One region of the Paenibacillus sp. p3-SID1389 genome, then DNA from elsewhere that is predicted to be linked to it. Evidence: riboswitches for the same ligand, from Rfam matches in the RefSeq annotation. Region 1 holds a riboswitch; each other region holds the start of a gene.
What was found. Region 1 has a riboswitch for cyclic di-AMP ahead of M3G15_RS03555 (APC family permease). Riboswitches for the same ligand answer to the same signal wherever they lie in the genome.
Positions count from the first base shown of each region.

Region 1 (4,992 bases):
ACGTTGCACTTTGGATCAAGAAGTGGAAGGTGCCGAAAGCGATCAATCCAATCATGCCAATCATCATCATCCCGGTTCTCTCTTCGCTGATCGTAGGTCTCGCCTTCATTTACCTGCTTGGCGGCCCGATCGCCCAAGTGTTTGAATGGCTGACCAACTGGCTTGCCAGCATGCAAGGAGCCAGCTCGATTCTGCTGGCCTTGATTCTGGGCGCCATGATCTCCTTCGACATGGGCGGTCCGGTTAACAAGGTAGCGTTCATGTTCGGCTCCGCGATGATCGCGGAGGGGAACTATCAAATCATGGGTCCGATCGCCGTTGCGATCTGTATTCCGCCGATCGGTCTGGGCCTGGCAACGTTCTTGTTCAAACGCAAGTTCCATAATGCCGAACGGGAATCCGGCAAAGCCGCCTTTACGATGGGCTTGTTCGGGATCACCGAAGGTGCGATTCCGTTCGCATCGCAAGACCCACTGCGCGTTATTCCCAGCATCATGGTCGGCTCGATGACAGGTTCCGTCATCGCCATGCTGGGCGGCGTCGGCGACCGCGTAGCTCACGGCGGTCCAATCGTTGCCGTACTTGGCGCCGTTGACAATGTCCTCATGTTCTTCGTGGCCGTCATCGCGGGTTCCATCGTTACGGCCTTAATGATCAAATTGCTGAAGAAAGAACAGGTCGAGCCTCAGCTCGCCGAAGCGAGCGCTGCGGACGAGGCGGCTCCAGCCATGGAAACGCCACGTGCGGAGAACGTCCGCCCGGTAAGCGTGCCGGCTGCCGAAGCTCAAAGCACAGTTCGCAAGCTGACGGATATCATCAGTTTGGATCTGATTGAGCCTTCCCTGTCCGCGTCAACACGGGACGGGATCATCGACGAAATGATTGCAAAGCTGAACGCTGAAGGTGTGCTGACCTCCTCTGCTGAGTTCAAGCAGGCGATTCTGAAGCGCGAGCAAGAAAGCTCTACCGGCATCGGCATGAACGTCGCCGTACCGCACGGGAAGTCGGTGGCGGTGCTGAAGCCAAGAGTCGTATTCGGGATCAAGCCGGAAGGCGTGGATTGGAGCAGCGCGGACGGAACGCCCGCTAAGTTGATCTTTATGATCGCTGTCCCTGCCGAAAACAAAGGCAATGAGCATTTAAAAATTCTGCAAATGCTGTCCCGCAAGCTGATGGATGACGCATTCCGCGAACAGCTGCTGCAGGTGAAAACCAAACAGGAAGCTTATCAGCTGCTGGATCAAATTCAATAATTAAACTAAGGTCCCCCGAGCCGTTGCGACGGCTTCGGGGGAATTTGCTTATTTTTGCAAATGATAAGGTACAGTCGCAATGACGATATCTTTCTTGTTAAACAAATAAGCTCTAAGCAACAAGCTCGACTGATTATGCAAAATATTCTGCCACCAGTGCCGAGGAATAAACTGAGGAATCAGGACGGTAATGTGATCGGTCTCCGCCGTTTTCCATTCCACGGTATCAATGAACTTCATCAGCGGCCGGATAATGCTGCGGAAGCTGGAGCGCAGCGTAATGAGCCGAACCCCCGGATTCCATTCCTCCCACTTCTTCTCCATCCGTTCGATGTCCTCATCATCAAATCCGACATACACCGCAACAACGTTATCCGTCAGCGATTTGGCGTAGCTTAACGAGTTCATCACGACACGGGTAACGCCCGCCACCGGCACGACGATCGTGCTGCCCTTTATGCAAGGTTTGTCTTTATCGATGTCAATCCGAAGCTGGTCGGCGATATTGATATAATGTCGATGGATCTGGTAGAAAATAAACATCACGAGCGGCAAGAAGATAAATACGAACCAGACATGTGAAAACTTCGTGATAATGAAGATGAGCGTAATGCCCAGCGTCGTCAGCATGCCAATCGTGTTAATCGTAAGCCGGAACACCCAACCTTGCGGCTTGCGCTTGATCCAGCGCACCATCATCCCCAGTTGGGACAAGGTGAACGGAATAAATACCCCAACGGCATAGAGCGGAATCAGGCTTTCCGTGTCGCCGTGGAATCCAAGAACCAGCAGCGCCGAGGCTACGCCCAGGAAGATAATTCCGTTTGAAAAGCCAAGCCGGTCACCGCGCACCATAAACGCATGCGGCATGTATTTATCTTTGGCGAGCATAAACGCCAGCAGCGGGAAGGCCGAATAAGCCGTATTGGCTGCCAGAAACAGGATTAACGCTGTAATGCCCTGGATCAAGTAGTACAAGATCCCGCGCCCAAAGGTCGATTCAGCGATTTGAGATATTACGGTGGCCTTCGGATCCGGAGCAATTCCGTACCAATAGGCCAGCGCACTAATACCGATAAACATGGTGCAGAGAATGACACCCATCATCACCAGCGTGGTTGCGGCATTCCGCTCCGCCGGCGGCTTGAAGTTCGGAATGGCGTTGGACACCGCCTCAACCCCGGTTAAGGCCGAGCACCCCGAACTGAACGCCTTGAGCAGCAGGAACAAGCTGACGTTGGATACGGCCGTCCCGAACTCCGGTGCGCTGGTATGAATCCCGCCAGTCCAATACTTGTAGAGTCCCGACACAATCAGGACGAAGATGGAGGCCACAAATAGATATACCGGCACCGCCAGCATTGAAGCCGATTCCGTGACCCCACGCAGGTTCATGATGGTCAGTATAGTAATCATCAGGAGGGCGATCAGCACCCGCTGATCATGCAGCATAGGGAATGCGGATGTTATGGCATCTGTACCGGCTGACGAACTTACAGCTACCGTCAGTATATAATCAATAAGCAGCGAGCCGCCGGCCAGCAGTCCGGTTGACCGCCCCAGGTTATCCATCGCCACGATATAGGCCCCGCCCCCGGTCGGATAGGAGAAAATCGTCTGGCGGTACGACAGAATCAGAATCAACAGAAGCCCAAGTACCGCAAACGAGATCGGGATCGAATACCAGAGCGCGGAAAATCCCGCCGCCATCAGGACGATCAAAATCTGCTCCGTACCGTATGCCACGGAGGACAACGCGTCCGACGACAATACGGCCAATGCCTTAAGTTTGCTTAGCTTTTCTCCTTCAATTTCGGTACTTTTCATCGGTCTGCCGATCAGTACCCGCTTCAGTTTGCTTACCATGATGAAATCCTCTTTTCATTCTCAAAATAGCCTTCAATCCTGATCCGCTCGTAGTCCTTTAGGCTTCCCATTCCTGCAGCGAACAACACAAAAAGGCCGCAGGAAAGTTGGACCTTCCCGCAGCCGCTTTAAAAAGTTCAAGCAGATCACTGCGACAATTCCCTCTTTCGGACGCTTACGGAGTTAGCTGACGGATTCGGGCACGAAAGCAGCCCTACGCAGTTTGGCCAAGTTGGCCAAATCAAGCGATTCACCCCGGAAACCCGCCCTTTTGGACGCGTTTCATTGGTTCCCCCGTTTCTTTCTGAAATAAAGAAAGAACTCAGCGATCAGGTATTTTCGCCATATCAAATTGCTACGGATGAATCATACTCCCCGCCTCAAGAAGTGTAAAGATGAGGAAAAGGCGAATGGGTCGGAAAATGGGATCGACCTTGTTCGAGGAAGCGCATACATCATCCTCTTGCATTCATTTTTGAGGGCAGGCTTGAATTATCGAAGCATACATGCAAAAAACACCGTAAGGAGCGACATCCAGTCGCTTCCTACGGTGTTCTGATCTCAAACCGATACAGGTTTAAAACGAGAGTCCTCTCAACTTCTTATCCAGCAGCTCGAACGCCAGCTGCAGCCGATCTTCCGGCACCTCGCTATAGCGATCTCCGATACTGATTTCAAAGGTACTTCCCCCATCTGCCTTCTCTTTGACGAAAGAGGTTAAGCCAACCCCGGTTTCCCGATATACCTCAATCAGCACGGGCTCCAATCGATCCTTGGGAACGTCCGAATGAACATGGAACATGTTCGACACCGGGATCGCCGGGACGGTCTTCATCCGATGACATTGATTAAACAGACTGGAGATCTCCTGCGCTTGCCGATAATACATCCCCATCTTTCCTATGCGCTGCTCATAGTAGTAATCCGCACTCAGAAAATAAGGATACAAGCTGATGAGATCCCCGCCATGGCGTCTTTTCCACACCTTAGATTCCTTCGTCAGCTCCGGATCCCCTGCCAATATGGCTCCGGCGATTCCGCCGATGCCTTTGTAGAACGAGATATAGACGCTGTCGAACAGGGCGCAAACCTCTGCGGCGGTTTTTTCGTAGTAAGGCAACACTTCGAACAGTCGGGCTCCGTCCAGATGCAGCTTAATGCCCCGCTCCTGGCAGTAGGCGGAAATGGCTTCAAGCTCCGCGAACGGCGGCAGCTGACCGCCGATTTCGCGCTGCGGCAGCTCCAGCAGCAGGCACGAGACATCCTCCGGCAGTTGCCGAACGTCCTCCATCTCAATCAGCCGATCCTTATCCGCCAGGAGAATCGGCTCCAGCCCGTGCAGTTCCTTTAATCCGTCTTCCTCATGAATTTCCAAATGGCATAAAGGATGATAGGCCACACGTTTCGATCCTTTGCGGTCGCACCAAATCCGTAAAGCAATTTGCTGCGCCATCGTGCCGCTCGGAAAAAATACAGCCGACTCCTTGCCGAGCACCGCAGCCATTTTCCTTTCGAAGGCTTCCAGCGCTTGTCCTGTACCGTACATGTCGCTGTCTACCCCGCCGCTGATCTCGGCAAAAGCCTGCTTCAGCACCTCTACATTCCGTTTTCCGTGGCCCACCACTTGATAAACCGTCCGGTCAAAGGCCGCCTTCAGTGTCCGCCTATCCAGTACCCCATCATTTCCATACATGCTCCTCACCGCTCCTCTCCCACGCTGTCTGTCTAATTTCAGTATGATCATGCTTATTATAGCGCCATTTGAAGCAGGAATCGATGATTTGGATGGATTGGGCGGTATAGGTCTTGAAAGCCTCCTTACAGAATTATCCCTTTCGTTCAGAAGGAAGGAAGAAAAAGGACGTCTGTAAAA
Region 1 is NZ_JALXVO010000005.1:41,977-46,968, forward strand. It holds gene M3G15_RS03550 (fructose-specific PTS transporter subunit EIIC) at 1-1,253, shown strand, start outside; gene M3G15_RS03555 (APC family permease) at 1,302-3,119, opposite strand; cyclic di-AMP (ydaO/yuaA leader) riboswitch at 3,277-3,457, opposite strand; gene M3G15_RS03560 (threonine aldolase family protein) at 3,697-4,812, opposite strand.

Region 2 (4,992 bases), on a different contig from region 1:
CGGACGACCAAGTCTCCCAAATTCGCCAAATCCATCACCTCTATCCCATCGTATGGGCGACAAGAGGGAATGGTTACTCGCGGAGTTCCTTCACCCCGGCATTCAGCAGCGTATCACTCAGCTTGGCGAACTCGTCCAGGCTTAATGTCTCCGCCCGCCGGGAGGGCTGGATCCCGGCTTCCTCCAGCAGTTGCTCCAGTCTCTCCCGCCCTTCCTTCGGGAAGAAGCGGCTTTTCAGATTGTTGGAAATCGTCTTTCGTCTCTGGGCAAAAGAAGCCTGCACCACCTCGAAGAAAAACGCCTCATCCTGAACCGCCACAGCTGGCGTCTCCCGCACGGTTAAGCGAATCACTGCGGACTCTACATTCGGCTGTGGAATAAACACGCTGTGCGGCACCGTGCAGATCATCTCCGGGGTGCTGTAGTACTGCACGGCGATGCTAAGGCTGCCGTAGTCCTTGCCGCCGGGAGTGGCAGCCATGCGCTCGGCCACTTCCTTCTGGATCATGACGACGATATGTTTCAGCGGCAGTTTCTCTTCCAGAAGCTTCATCATGATGGGAGTCGTCACGTAATACGGCAGATTGGCGACGACACTGACGCCGCTCACCCCGCTGAATTCCGCAGCAAATAAAGCCTTTAGGTCCAGCTTCAACACATCGCCATGGATCACATGGACGTGCGGGTAGGGCTCCAGCACCTCCTGCAGAATCGGAAGCAGCCGCTGGTCAATCTCCACCGCTGCCACCTTGCCTGCCTCCTGCGCCAGCTTCTCCGTTAAGGCGCCGATGCCCGGCCCGATTTCCAGTGCGCCCTGGGTCTTGTCCAATTCGGCGGCGGCAACAATTTTACCGAGGATGTTCTGGTCGATCAGAAAGTTTTGCCCCAGACTTTTTTTGAACGAAAAACCGTGCCGCTGAATGATCTCCTTCGTCCGGCGCGGTGTGGATACGTCTTCCCTTATGCTCATGGTTCTTAAACTCCTTTGCTTTCCAACTCGGCTAACGCAGCTGCAAACTCCTCGCGGCTGATGCGGAACACGGTTAACCGTTTGTAGAGCTGCTTTCCGTTACAATATCCGATACCCAACAGCTCGCCCAGCGCTTTTCGCCGCGCCGCAGCTTGCGGGTGTACGATTAACCCTGCGTTAATCAAGTCTTCCCAGGTGATTGCGGCCTCTACTCCCGGCGCTTCGCTGCGCACCCGGGACAACGCGGTGCGGATCGCCTCCGGCGAGGCATTCTCCACCCCGATGTCGCCTTTCTTCGTAGCTTCGACCTCAGGCAGGAAAGCGTGCTTGCAGCCCGGCACCCGCGCTGCCACGATTTTACGAATCCGCTCCCCGGCATGGTCGGGGTCCGTAAAAATAATCACGCCCCGGCGTTCCTGCGCCAAAGCGATTTTCTTTAGCACGGCTTCGCCTATCGCCGAACCCCCCGTCTCAATCGTATCCGCCTCTACGGCTCGTTTAATGGCCACGGTGTCATCTCGGCCCTCCACCACGATGACCTCTTTGATCATGGATCTGTCTTCCTTCCTGTTCTTGCTTGTCTCCACCAGAATAACAAAAAGAAGAGGATCATATCATCCTCTTCTAATCCACTGTCCTTCTAATCCACTGTCTTATTCATCATCCTAATACTATCTCATTCCCTCCGCATTGTAAAACGAAAGAGAACGAGATCTTAGTTCAATTCCGGCTTCGTCGGACCGATTACGTATACGGTGCGGCCCTTCTTGCGGCCGAATTTCTTAGCATCCTTCAGACTATCAAAATAGACGTCCATCTTATTTCCATCGATGGCTCCACCCGTATCCTCTGCCTTACGGAAGCCGACTCCTTCGATGTATACCCACCAACCAAGCGGAACGACGTCTTTATCAACGGCAATCGTTCTGCCTTCCGTCACGCGGGTACCCGAAGCCGTACGGGTGCCTATCCCGTCTTCTTCCGCCGAATACGCGGTTAACGTAACATTTTTCAGGATCTTTTTATATTTGAATGAGACGCCACCTTTGGTCGTCGTCCCGCTGATGTTCACCGTATTTCCCTTACGGCTTATGCTGGCCGACAGGACCTCGGTAGGTTTCTTCGTGCCGACTGCGATCACCTTCGGCTGAGGGTCCTTGGAGACCTCTTTGCCGAGCCAACGCTTCGCCACGAATTTTCCGTCTTCGTAGGTTTTCTCAATGTTGTGAATGACCAGACCTTCGGTACCTTCTTGAATGACCTTCGTGGTACCTTTTAGCAGCTTGTCGTCCGACGTTTTGACCACGCTAAAGGGCACAGTCTCCTTGCTCTGCACCGTTTGCTTGCTGACCCGAACGACCTTGACATTCAGGTTCTCGGTAACTTTACTGTCCAATGCCGGGGTCACCTTGTCGTCTTCATCCAAAGTGATGCCGAGCTCGGACAATACGCCCTCTACTTTGCTTTGCGTCGTGAAGTGGACTTTCGTATTGCCGTCCGCGGTCACATTGACCGGCTTCGCGCGTACTATGACAATGCGGTCACCGTTCTTCAGCGAGCTTTCCAGCGGGAGGGATACTGAATCCTTCGCACTGAGCTTAATCGATTGTTCCTCCAGCAGATGAGCTACACTGGATTGGGTTGTCTCCACAGACTGGACATTCCCGTCCACAATCAGGGATACTTCCTTCTGTGCCTGGCTATACAGCCAGATTAGGATGATGATGATTCCCGCGATGGCCAGAACGCCGACGAACGCTATCTGACGTAAATTCTCATGCTTCCATCGCATTGCGTAAGACATGCTGGATGAGCGTGATTCATGGGTCTCCTCTTTGCGGAAAATGCCCATTTCTTCCGTCCTCCTTCATAGTCCCGCCGTCTAGGTCGATGCATGATAACGATTGACGCGACTACAGTTACTTTTTACAAAACGCCTAAGGTAGTCAAAAAGTCATCTTTTGATCACGAAGCAGGTCAAGAAGTGAATTCGGCATCGAATCTTGAATTCAGCCGGGCCTTCCGTTGCTCACGTACCCCCATGTACGCTGCGCTACTCAGTCCCAAGCTTCATCCAACCTTCTCGGTGCTGAAAAACCTGACTTTTTGAACACTGATCTTAAATTTAATCCTAAGCGTTTTGCATCCTTGACCAGTCTCTCCTGCTTGTCGTCACCTCCTGTTTTCCAACAGTATGACGACCCTATTACTTTTATTCAAAACAAAAGAAGCCGGGAGAAAGAGTTAGAGGAACTCCTTCGTGGCTTCTTGAATGTCTTGGGTGTAATAGCTGCACGAGTGACCTCTCTTATTCGCTTACGAGGTTAGCTGTCGGGTTCGGGCGAAAGAGAGCCGCCCTTTCTCAGTACATTCGCTCATGGCGCAATGACCTTGAATTCACCCCATAGACCCTGGAAAGAAATCGAATACGAACGCATACAGGCTATCGCCAACTGCAATCCGTATTGGTTCCCCCGTTCTCCGTCATAGGAGATTCAGCGAGACTGGTTCATGGAACCAAGCATCGTACGGTTCAAAACGAACCGAATCGATACTGAAAAGATTCTATCCTGTTTCGATGCAGGTTGTAAAGGACGAATCAACCACGTTTTTTTAAAAAAATGGTTAAAAAAATGTAATGACCTTGTTTTTGAGGGTTAAAAAGCATTAATCTTTCCGAAATCCTCTTTATTTCATCCGTTTTGCTCTCAAATACTCGGGATTCCAAATCGTTCCAATGCGTTTCGGGTGGTAATTTCCGCGATTTCCTCAAAAGTGACCCCTTTGAGCTCGGCTGCCATTTCTGCAACCAAGCGGACATGAGCGGACTCATTCCGTTTACCACGATATGGATGCGGCGTTAAATAAGGGGAATCCGTTTCGATCAGCAATCGATCCATCGGCGTCTTGGCCAACACTTCTTTTGGCTGTTTTGCATTTTTAAACGTAATCGGCCCGCCAAACGACAAATGAAATCCCAAATCTAGACACATTTTGGCAATTTCCCAACTGCCGGAGAAAGAGTGCATCACGCCTCCAACTTCATTGGCTTTCTCTTCCCGAAGGATGCGTACCACGTCTTCGTGAGCGTCCCGATTATGAATGGAAATCGGCATGCCCAAGCTGCGAGCCAGTCCAATTTGCTCACGAAAAACCTTATGTTGAACGTCCTTAGGTGACGTATCCCAATAATAATCCAGCCCAATTTCTCCGATGGCGACGACCTTCTCATGCTTGCACAATTCTGCAATCCAGTCCAAATCGCCCTCTTGCATTGTAATCGCGTCTTGCGGATGCCAGCCGACAGCGGCATAAATGAAGTCATAGGTCTCTGCCAACTTCATGGTCGAAGGGATCGTCTCGCGGTTAAATCCGATGTTAATCATCCGCGTAACCCCTTGTTCCACGGCGCGCGCGATCACTTCCTCGCGGTCCTCGTCAAATTGGGGAGCATCCAAATGCGTATGCGTATCAAATAACATAAACCTTGTCATCCTCCTAATTCCGTTGCTCGAAAATGCGGGCTACCGGGCGGGGCAGCCGATCTATCACAGCACACAATTTATTATCCGGATAGTACAAATGCGTCTTCCCTCGGTGCAAGCCGCTGATCGACCGCACGATATCCGATACTTCTGAAATTTCCCGGAGCCGTTCCTGCCGGTCCAACAGCAAAATTTGCTTCTGTCGAACCCCATCGTCCGGACGGAACACATCATACGGCAGATCGGTCGGAAAATCAATTTCCATGTCGTATTCAGGTTGTAGGCCCACTTGTCTAAAAGCGTTCCGAATCTCCTCCAGCATTTCCAGTTCCGGCGTGTCCAATTCTACATATTTATACAATTTGCGATTTAAAAACCGGGAACATAAATCGCTTAATCGCTCATCCTTTTCCCGCGTCCACTGCATGAAAGCCGTTTGCATCAACGCTTCGTCCAGCTGCAAATAATCGGCAACGCCGATATCCCCTTGAAATAAAAATGGCAGCGGATGCGGCAAGAAGTTAAAGGAATGCCCGC
Region 2 is NZ_JALXVO010000037.1:9,989-14,980, reverse strand. It holds gene yabG (sporulation peptidase YabG) at 1-35, opposite strand, end outside; gene rsmA (16S rRNA (adenine(1518)-N(6)/adenine(1519)-N(6))-dimethyltransferase RsmA) at 74-970, opposite strand; gene rnmV (ribonuclease M5) at 976-1,521, opposite strand; gene M3G15_RS14960 (resuscitation-promoting factor) at 1,686-2,822, opposite strand; cyclic di-AMP (ydaO/yuaA leader) riboswitch at 3,269-3,481, opposite strand; gene M3G15_RS14955 (TatD family hydrolase) at 3,679-4,452, opposite strand; gene M3G15_RS14950 (HD domain-containing protein) at 4,469-4,992, opposite strand, start outside.
Region 2: another riboswitch for cyclic di-AMP. It lies ahead of M3G15_RS14960 (resuscitation-promoting factor); the one in region 1 lies ahead of M3G15_RS03555 (APC family permease).

Region 3 (4,992 bases), on a different contig from region 1:
GGAGATTAAAGACTTGAAATTCGATACGTTGCTGAACGAGCTGTCGAGCGGACGTGTGGATCTCGTCATTTCTGGACTCAGCCCAACTCCAGAACGTGCTGAACAAATCGACATGTCGCAAATTTACTACAAAGCGGAGCAAGCTGTGGTGACTCGTGAAGCGGACAAAGACAAGTTCAGCACAATGGAATCGCTGGAGGGCGCGAAAATCGGCGTTCAACAAGGTTCCATTCAAGAAGAAATGGCGAAGGAAATTCCGAATGCCAAACTGACCTCGCTGGCTAAAATCAATGACATCATTATGCAGTTGAACTCCAACCGTGTAGATGCTGCTATTTTGGAAGGTCCTGTCGCAGAATCGTTCGTTAAGAACGTTAAAGGCCTGGTCATCACCGATGCCAAGCCGGTAACTGAGGATGAAGGCTACGTGATTGGCATTAAGAAAGGCAACCAAGAGCTGTTGGATCAAGTGAATAAGACGCTCGATCGCTTGATTAGCGCAGGCAGCATCGATCAATTCGTTGCCGAAGCTAGCGAACTGGCCGAAAAATAATCACGATATCCATCCACAGAAAATAGCGAAGCTTTCGCTATTTTCTGTTTTTTTGCTTAAGGGTTTAAGGTAAAGGAGGAGGAAGGAAGGCGTTATGGACTTAATTTCAATGTTTATGGAATACCGCAGTTACTTCTTGGCCGGTGTTCAGTATACCCTACTCTTGGCAGCGATCAGCGTGATATGCGGCTTCTTTCTTGGTTTGTTGATCGCACTATTGCGCATGTCGCCATGGGGGATCTTACGGTTTCTGGGGCATGTGTGGGTTGAATTTCTGCGTGGCACCCCAATGATGGTACAGCTGTTGATTATTCACTACGGGTTCGCATTTATGTTTGATATTAATTTCACCCCGATTCAGTCAGGTGCGATTACATTGTCCATTAACAGTTCGGCTTATTTGGCGGAAATTTTCCGTGCCGGCATTCAAGGTGTCGATCGGGGACAAGGGGAAGCGGCCCGTTCCTTGGGGATGACCAAAGGGATGGCTATGCGCCATATCATCATTCCGCAGGCGATCAAATCGGTGCTTCCCGCGATTGGCAACGAGTTTATTACGATCATTAAAGAATCGTCGATCGTATCGATCATCGGTACGGCCGAGCTGATTTATCAAGCACAGTCCGTCGTGACGATTACGTACGATGGGATGACGCCTTATTTGATCATCGCCATTATGTACTTTATTCTGACATTCACGCTGTCTCGGATTTTGGGCGTGTTCGAAAGGAAGTTGAAGACCAGTGATCACCGTTAAAGGTTTGCATAAAAAATTCGGCCAACTCCATATTTTGCGCGGGATCGATCTGGAAATCTCCAAAGGCGAAGTTGTCGTCGTCATCGGTCCTAGCGGGTCGGGGAAAAGTACGTTTCTCCGCTGCCTGAACCTGTTAGAGGTTCCGACCGAAGGGGAGATCACCTTTGAAGGCGCTTCGATCACCGCCAAGGGACATGACATCAATAAAACCCGCGAGAAAATGGGGATGGTGTTCCAGCACTTTAATCTATTCCCGCACAAGACCGTGATCGACAACATTACGCTCGCGCCGATTCGCGTGAAGAAGCTCGATAAAGGCAAAGCGGAAGCGATCGCCATGGACCTGCTTCGCACGGTTGGACTGGAGGATAAGCGGGACGCCTATCCGGCGCAGCTCTCCGGCGGACAGAAGCAGCGGATTGCGATTGCCCGCGCATTGGCTATGGAGCCGCATGTGATGCTGTTTGATGAACCGACGTCGGCCCTGGACCCGGAAATGGTCGGAGAGGTGCTTGACGTTATGAAGAACCTGGCTGAACGGGGAATGACGATGGTTATCGTTACGCATGAGATGGGATTTGCCCGTGAGGTTGGCGACCGCATCCTGTTTATGGATCAAGGTGTCATTCTGGAGCAAGGTACGCCGCAAGAGGTGTTTGGGGCGCCGAAGCATCAGCGTACGCAGGATTTTTTAAGCAAAGTATTATAAATCTTAAGGACCGTCCGAGCTTCCATTCGGGCGGTTTTTTGTCCTCCGATGGATCGAACGTACGATCTAAATTTACACTCTTTTTACCTTTGAACACAAAAATGTAACCAGTCCAATCAAGCAATTCCGCCGTTTGGTGGGATTTACCTGACCTATTGGTTACAAAATTGTGATATATTAAGTAGGCCGAAACCTGAACTTGAGGTGCGGGGGACGAAAGATGAAAACAGGGGCTGCCTAGCTGACTGTTTTCTTGGGGTGAAGCGTATCGAAGCGATGCGCCGGGAATGATCCTTTTTCCCGAATCCGACAACTAACTCCGCAGGCGCAGTAAAAAGGAGGGCAATTCATTTGAATACTCGTATTTGGTCTAAAATTGCAGCAACGGCGCTGATCGCCGCAAGCCTTACGATTCCGATGCAGACGACTTCCGTCCATGCAGACGCGGTACATAAAGCCGTGGAAGGAGATACTTTTTATCTTCTTGCCAAAAAATATGGCGTAGATATGAATAAGCTCATGGCTGCCAACCCATCCATCAATCCGAAAAATATTTACGCTGGTTTAAAAATCACCATTCCGGGAGTTCAAACCCAAACGACGGGAGTTGCTTCCGCTGCTCCGGCGAAGAAGGAGAGCGCAGCTACGACAACTGCTTCCGCTTCCAAGCTCAAGGTCATGTCTACCGGGAACGTGGTTGAAGCATGGGGGAAAACCTTTACTTACTCGAAAACGATCAATGTGAAAGCATCGGCGTATTCGGCATCAGCTAGTGAGAATGGAAAATGGGGCGCGGTTGACTACTTCGGCAACCCGCTGAAGCTTGGTACCATCGCTGTTGATCCGAATGTCATTCCGATGGGCACAAAGGTGCTGGTGACCGGCCACAACCATGACGGTCTGCCGGATCAGGCTTTTGTAGCTACGGCCACCGATCAGGGGGGCGCAATCAAGGGTAACCGGATTGATATCTTTATTCCCGGCAGCGCAGCAAATGCGAAATCGTTTGGTTTCCAAGATGTGACGCTTTACGTATTAAATTAAACACCTTGTTTAAAAAAGTCGGTCAGAATGTATCCTGGCCGACTTTTTGTGCTTGCTGGCGAAGTGCCTGATTTTCAGAAGATTCCCAATACATCAGCGGTATTTGGTCGTATGCAGCAGCTCGGAAAGATCAACGAATTGATACCCCTGTGCCTGCAAGGCGTCGATGATCTTCGGCAAAGCCTGGATGGTGCCGGTTAAGTCGGAGCCAACGCCGCCGCCTGAGTGCTGAAGGATGATCGAGCCGGGCCCCGCCGTGCGCATCACGTTGGAGATCACTTTGTTCTTGTCGATCCCTTTCCAATCCTGTGAATCCACATTCCAATTGACGAGGGTGTAGCCGTTCTTTTTCGCCCATTGAACCTGTTCTTCCTTGATTTCTCCATAAGGCGGCCGAATCAGCTGGGGACGGTATCCAACGACGTTCTGGATAATTTTCTCCGTGCGTAAAATCTCGCTCTGGAACTGCTTAATGGAGCGGTTGCGGAAGTTCGGATGATTAAAGGAGTGATTGCCGATGAGATGGCCTTCGTGATGCATCCGCCGTAACAGGCCGGGAAACTTCTTAGCCCGTGCACCAACAACAAAGAAGGTGGCTTTGACCCCTTTCCGGTGAAGCACGTCCAAAATTTGCGGCGTAAACCGCGGATCCGGACCATCATCGAAGGTCAGTGCAATCTGCTTCACCTCCGGCCCCCGGAAGATGAAGGTTTCTGAATATTTGCGCCGCAGCTCACCAAGATCTGCCGGCTTGGCACCTGCGGGCACGAGTGCCGCCTTCTTGTCCGCCTGGTCCCCCTGAGATTCTGGCCCTCTGTTTTCGAGATCCAGTGCGGCGGCTTTGACGGGATAAAATTCCGTCCCGCCCACCATGATCAGAGAAGCGGTCATGCAGCAGACCAGAGCATTCTTAAGCTGAATAAGCAATTTGAAGTCCCCCTTCAACCCAAAACTGTACATGTTCTCTAGTATCCCCTAACTTTTTCAGATCATGATGGATTGTGAAAAATTGCGCTGATTTCCTCTCATGATTCGCTGTGAGAGATGTCACAGACGATCCCGCTAAAAAATTGCATCCTTTGATGAAGTGTAATCAAATGGGGTGGGGTGAACATATGGCAATCGTAGTGGCTAACGAGGAAATATCACCAGGGGTGTTCAAACTGTCCGTACAAGGGCGATTTACGGGAAAAATGGGGCAATTCTACATGTTGCGTGCAGGAGAACGCTATCCGTTACTGTCCCGACCGATCAGTATCTTTGATCTCGAAGAGGATCGGCTGGATTTCTTGATCCGGGTTGCGGGGGTAGGTACGACCCGGTTATCTGAACTGAAGCAAGGCGACCGATTGACCTTGGACGGGCCGTTTGGTAACGGGTTTCCGCCGCTGGAGGGAAGAACCGCCTTTGTAGGCGGTGGCATCGGCATCGCTCCGTTTTATTATGCGCTTAGGGAAGCACCGCAGGCAGACGTATATCTCGGTTACAGCCGCGAGCCTTATTTGGTAGAGGAGTTCCGTGCGATGTCCCGCGGCAACGTGACGGTGGATGTAGGCGGCTCGATTCTAGAGAAAGTGGATTTTCGGGCGTACGATACGGTAATTGCTTGCGGGCCTCATCCGATGTTGCATGCCGTCCAGCGCAAACAGGCGGAAAGCGGCGGCCAGGCCAAGGTATACGTCTCCTTGGAGAATCGGATGGCATGCGGAATCGGTGCTTGCCTTGTCTGCAGCGTGAAATGCAGAGACGTCCGGAAGAAGGCTTGCGCTGACGGGCCGGTATTTTTGGCGGAAGAGGTGATGTTTGTATGACGGATTTATCGTGTCGCCTCGCTGGAGTCTTTTTTAAAAATCCGATCGTGATGGCCTCTGGAACGTTTGGCTTTGGTCAGGAATATGGTGCGATTTATGATATCAATCAACTAGGCGG
Region 3 is NZ_JALXVO010000008.1:53,659-58,650, reverse strand. It holds gene M3G15_RS05325 (transporter substrate-binding domain-containing protein) at 1-553, shown strand, start outside; gene M3G15_RS05320 (amino acid ABC transporter permease) at 648-1,310, shown strand; gene M3G15_RS05315 (amino acid ABC transporter ATP-binding protein) at 1,297-2,019, shown strand; cyclic di-AMP (ydaO/yuaA leader) riboswitch at 2,194-2,362, shown strand; gene M3G15_RS05310 (3D domain-containing protein) at 2,371-3,063, shown strand; gene M3G15_RS05305 (polysaccharide deacetylase family protein) at 3,157-3,990, opposite strand; gene M3G15_RS05300 (dihydroorotate dehydrogenase electron transfer subunit) at 4,179-4,874, shown strand; gene M3G15_RS05295 (dihydroorotate dehydrogenase) at 4,871-4,992, shown strand, end outside.
Region 3: another riboswitch for cyclic di-AMP. It lies ahead of M3G15_RS05310 (3D domain-containing protein); the one in region 1 lies ahead of M3G15_RS03555 (APC family permease).

Region 4 (4,992 bases), on a different contig from region 1:
ACGACGGCAATACGAAGGATAAAACTTTAGCCAAGGTGCGGCTGCCCGTGCCGGTCCAGGGCGGCGAAAGCCTGACGCTGCGGATGAAATTTACCGTCAAGCTGCCGAAGATTTTTGCCCGCATGGGCGTGGCCGACGATTTCGTCATGGCAGGGCAATGGTTTCCTAAGATTAGCGTGTACGAGCCGGTGGGTACCCGGGGGCGGACGTCCGAAGGCTGGAACCTCCATCAGTATCACGGGAACTCGGAATTTTACTCCGACTTTGGGATTTATAGCGTAAAGATCAACGTGCCCGAAACGTACACCGTGGCAGCCACCGGTTTTCAGACCAAAAAGGCGGTCTTGAAGGACGGACGGAAAACCTTGCAATTCTACGCCGACGACGTCCACGATTTCGCTTGGGCGGCTTCGCCGAACTTCATCTATGTAGAAGAGCCGTTCTCCTCTGCCGAAGTTCCCGGCGTGCGGATCAAGCTGTATCTCGATCCTGCACATAAGGATCTGAAGGAACGTTACTTCTATGCCGCCAAGGTAGCTCTGGCGAACTACAGTAAGTGGTATGGACGATACCCGTATTCCACGCTGTCCGTTGTGGTTCCACCGGCGAACGCAAACGGTGCGGGAGGTATGGAATATCCAACCTTGGTCACCGCGTTTGGAGCCGTCAGCGATTCCCCCGGATACGACGATCTGGAGCGCACGGTCATCCATGAAATCGCCCATCAGTTCTTCTACGGGATGATCGCCAACAATGAATTCGAGGAAGCTTGGCTGGATGAAGCTTTTGCCTCTTATGCAGAGGATAAGCTCATGGAGCAGGAGTTCGGAATCACCCCGAATTTGCCGATCCAGTCCGCCATGATTACCTCGCCGGCTTCCTTGACCCAGAACGCCTGGAAATACGGCTCCGGGGACGGTTATGCCAAGAATGCGTACTACCGAGGCAAGTTAATCCTGTTTGATATCGAGCGGCAGGTCGGCAGCAAGACGATGAAGCGGATTCTGAGCACGTACAGCCAGCAGTACCGGTTTAAGCACCCAACGACCGCCGACTTCCAACGGGTGGTTGAGCAAGTGACCAGCCGCAGCTGGAAAGAGTATTTTCAGCAATACGTCTATGACGGGAAAATGGCGGATTTTGCAGTGGAAAAAATTCAGATCACTCCGATCAGCCAAGAAGGCGGCCGGATTTACGAGTCGAACGTAGTCTTTACCCGCAAAGGGGCAACCCACCCGAAGGTTCCGCTGCTGTTTACCTTCACCGATGGTCACACCGTACGCAAGCAATGGAACGGGGAAGATACTCGCCTCGAGATCAAGATGCAATATAAAGCACCGCTGGCATGGGTTCAGATCGATCCGGATTACACCTTAACGGTGGAGAACCTTCACATCAACAACTATCTGAAAGCGGAAGTCCCTGAAACCACGCTGTCCCGCTCCAATATGAGCGTCACCAAGCTGCTTGAAGCGATCCTTGGGGGACTTCTGTGGTAAACCTAGGTCCATACTTCTATAAGGAGGGAAAGAAATGAGTTTCGTTCGTTTGGGGTGGACTGCCCTGAAAAGCCAATTTCCCTCGGTCATCATCTTGTTTCTGTACCAGCTGCTGTGGGGATTGTTCTTGTACCGGTTGGTCGATACCGCGGTAATGGCGCTGCTGCAACGATATCCTGACCCGCCGCCCACTGCGCTGTCGAAACTACTGTTCTTGCTTGAGGGACAAATGAATTTATGGAGCAATCCCGAGGTTCGGCTGTATTGCTGGCTGCTGGCAGGGATGGTCGTCCTGCGCATGATCTTGACTCCGTTGATCCAAGCCGGAATCTTCTACGGCTTCACACCGGCCGATCACCGCAGCCCGGGGTTCCCCCTGTTCCGAGGGATGAAGGAATTTGGCAAACCGGTGATTCTGTTTTACGCGATGGAGCTCGTGCTTACCTTGCTGCCCGCCTTCTGGATTGTACCGAGGCTGCTGTCGCTCTGGCCGGGACTCACCGGGATGGAAATCCCGATGGCAACCTGGCTCACCGGGCTTGGTCTGATTCTTGGCTGGTTCATCTACGGCTGGTTCATCCGGCAGTGCCTGTTATTTGTCCAGTTCGGCTACCTGTTTAAGGCCGGGGTTTGGAATTCCCTGCTGGTTTGCTTCCGAACCCTCTTGCAGGGCATCTCCATCTCGTTGATTCTCGGGGCTTTTGGCCTGATCCTCTTCCTTCTGTTCGGAACCGCATCTTGGGTTTGGACGGGGATGCTGGCCCTGATCCTGCAGCAGGCTTATCCCCTCTTCCGCTGCACGTTTAAGGTCTGGAAGATCGCCTCTCAATTTCATCTTTGGCAGTCAAAGGCACAAAAAAGTTAAAATTTTTTAACTCCTCAAAAACCCCGTAACAACAAGGCCTTCGCCGTTTGGCGAAGGCCTTCAGTCCTATTTCCCCTCTTAATCTTGTGAATTAGGCATTGCCAAAAGATACCTGACTTTGTTACAATAACAGCAACGCAATTTCAGTAACAGTTTTGTAATTATTTTTGTCATCTTTGGCAGGAGATTGGTGCCGGATGTCAAATAAGAAATGTCAGGTGTGAAAAACAAAGCCGAATTCCCTTCACCAGGGAAACGGGGGAACCACTTTGGGTGAATTGATCTCGCTTTAGAGGGATCATAGGGAACCTTCAACCGAATCCTTAAGCTAACCTCGTAGGCATTGGAAGGAGCATAACTTCTTGAAGAAGCGTTTGACGGTAGCAGCAGTAAGTTTTGCCATGCTTTTCACCATTGGAACTGGCAGCGTTTTCGCCGATTCCAAACTGGACAGCGTCATCGGCGGCGCGCTCGGAAGCAGCTATGTTGCGGGCGGAACCACAACCGACGGGTTCGACTGTTCTGGATTTACGATGTACGTCTTCTCGAAGATCGGCATCAAGCTGCCTCACCAATCCGCATCCCAATACAAAATGGGAACTGCGGTTGACAAGAGCGAATTGATCGAGGGCGATTTGGTCTTCTTTAATACTTCCGGTAAAGGCGTTTCTCATGTCGGCATCTACGTCGGCGACGGCAAATTTGCTCATGCCTCCTCCTCCAAAGGTGTAGTCATCAGCAAATTAAGCGAGAAGTATTACGTCGAGCGTTACGTTGGAGCGAAACGGATCATGAGCAACGACAAGTATGAAGATGTGACCGGTGAAATTGCTGAACACGATGATGTTCAATAAGAACTCGCTACGAAGCCCGTGGGGATGTTGATAACAACGTCTCTGCGGGTTTTTTCCTTGTCTTCCCTTCTCCCTAGCCCCAGTCCCTTAGGAACCATTACCCACGAATCGCCTCGCGAAAACAGGCCAATAGAAGCGTTTTTTTTCGACAAACTTGTCAACTCTGGACGCCTTTGGTAAAATGAACAACGTAAATGGTAACAACTTTGTAATTATTGTTGTAACTGTTTCTGTGCAAGATCTTGGGTGCAATCTACAATGAAACTGCCGAATTCCCACGCACCCGGGAAGCGGGGGACCCACCATAGGGTGAATTGATTTCGCTATAAAAGGTAACAGTCTCATCCTTCGTGATCCGAAGATAACTTTTTAACCTACCATTTCAATCAAGGTTAAAAAGTTAGGTTTGGAGCACCAAGAAGGTTGAATGAAGCTTAGGGACTGAGCAGCGCAGCGTAGCTGGAAGCTACGTGAGCAGCGGAAGGCCCGGCTGAGTTCAAGATTCGACGCCGAATCTCCATCCTGTGTTACTTCGTGATCCGAAGATGACTTTTTAACTTACCGCTATAGCAGATCATAGGGAACCTTCAACCGAATCCATAAGCTAACCTCGTAGGCCTTGGAAGGAGTAAGACATCTTGAGAAAGACTTTGACAGCAGCGGTAACGAGTTTAGCCCTCCTATTTACCTTGGGGGCAGGTAGCGCCTTTGCCGACTCCGCAAAAGCCGAGACAACGACGCTATCCAGTATCGTCGATTCCGTGTACGGGACGCCTTATAAATTCGGAGGCACCACGACAGCGGGATTTGATTGCTCCGGATTTACCCGGTACGTCTTCAGCAAGATGGGCATCAAGCTGGCGCGTGTGTCCGCCGCCCAGTATAAGCAAGGCACACCGGTACCCAAGAGCGAGCTTCAAGCTGGGGATCTCGTCTTCTTCAAGACGACGGGGACGGGCAAAGTATCCCATGTCGGTGTTTACATCGGCAACGGTGAATTCGCTCACGCGTCCTCATCCAAGGGCATCCGGATCGACAAGTTAAGCAATAGTTATTACCAGAACCGCTACGTTGGCGCGAAGCGAGTTCTCAGTAAATACGGTTATTCCGTCTACGCTGCGGAATCGTAATCCATTGATCTATCGGTTTCATCCTGTTCATCATCACTTACTCGCCGCAGGCCGGGTTCCTGTTAGAACCGCCTTGCGGTCTTTTTTTATCTGCACCCTTATCTATATAACGAAACAGCCCGGAAAAAGGTTGCCACAAAGCTAAAAATCCCGCGCAAATCTCACAATTTCCCGAAGGGGGGGCAAAAACCTTTACAAGCTGCGTAATTCCGGCTATTGTGAGGATAATGGAACAATTACGACGGACTTTCCTTTAACAAAGGAGGGGCAATATGGACCAATCGATGTCTCCGTTTCGTATCGTGCCGATGGAAGAAGCCCATGGCGCGGAAATTTGCACCTGGCGTTACGATTCTCCTTACGACATCTACAGCTGGCTGCCTTGGGAGCAAATGAAAGCGCTCGACGTGGAGTTTGGGAACCCGGCGATCCGCGCCGAACAGTATGTCTCCGTGTTGAATGCAAAGGGCGAGCTTGCCGGCTTCGCACAGTACTTCCCGATGGAAGGAGTCACCCGGCTTGGCATCGGCATGAAGCCCGAGCTATGCGGCCATGGGCTGGGCAAGCAGTTTGTGAGGACCATCGTGGAGGAAGCCCGGCGCCGTAAGCCGGAAAACCAGATTGACCTTGAAGTGCTGACCTGG
Region 4 is NZ_JALXVO010000028.1:29,980-34,971, forward strand. It holds gene M3G15_RS12900 (M1 family metallopeptidase) at 1-1,499, shown strand, start outside; gene M3G15_RS12905 (hypothetical protein) at 1,534-2,364, shown strand; cyclic di-AMP (ydaO/yuaA leader) riboswitch at 2,586-2,722, shown strand; gene M3G15_RS12910 (C40 family peptidase) at 2,727-3,218, shown strand; gene M3G15_RS12915 (C40 family peptidase) at 3,857-4,348, shown strand; gene M3G15_RS12920 (GNAT family N-acetyltransferase) at 4,621-4,992, shown strand, end outside.
Region 4: another riboswitch for cyclic di-AMP. It lies ahead of M3G15_RS12910 (C40 family peptidase); the one in region 1 lies ahead of M3G15_RS03555 (APC family permease).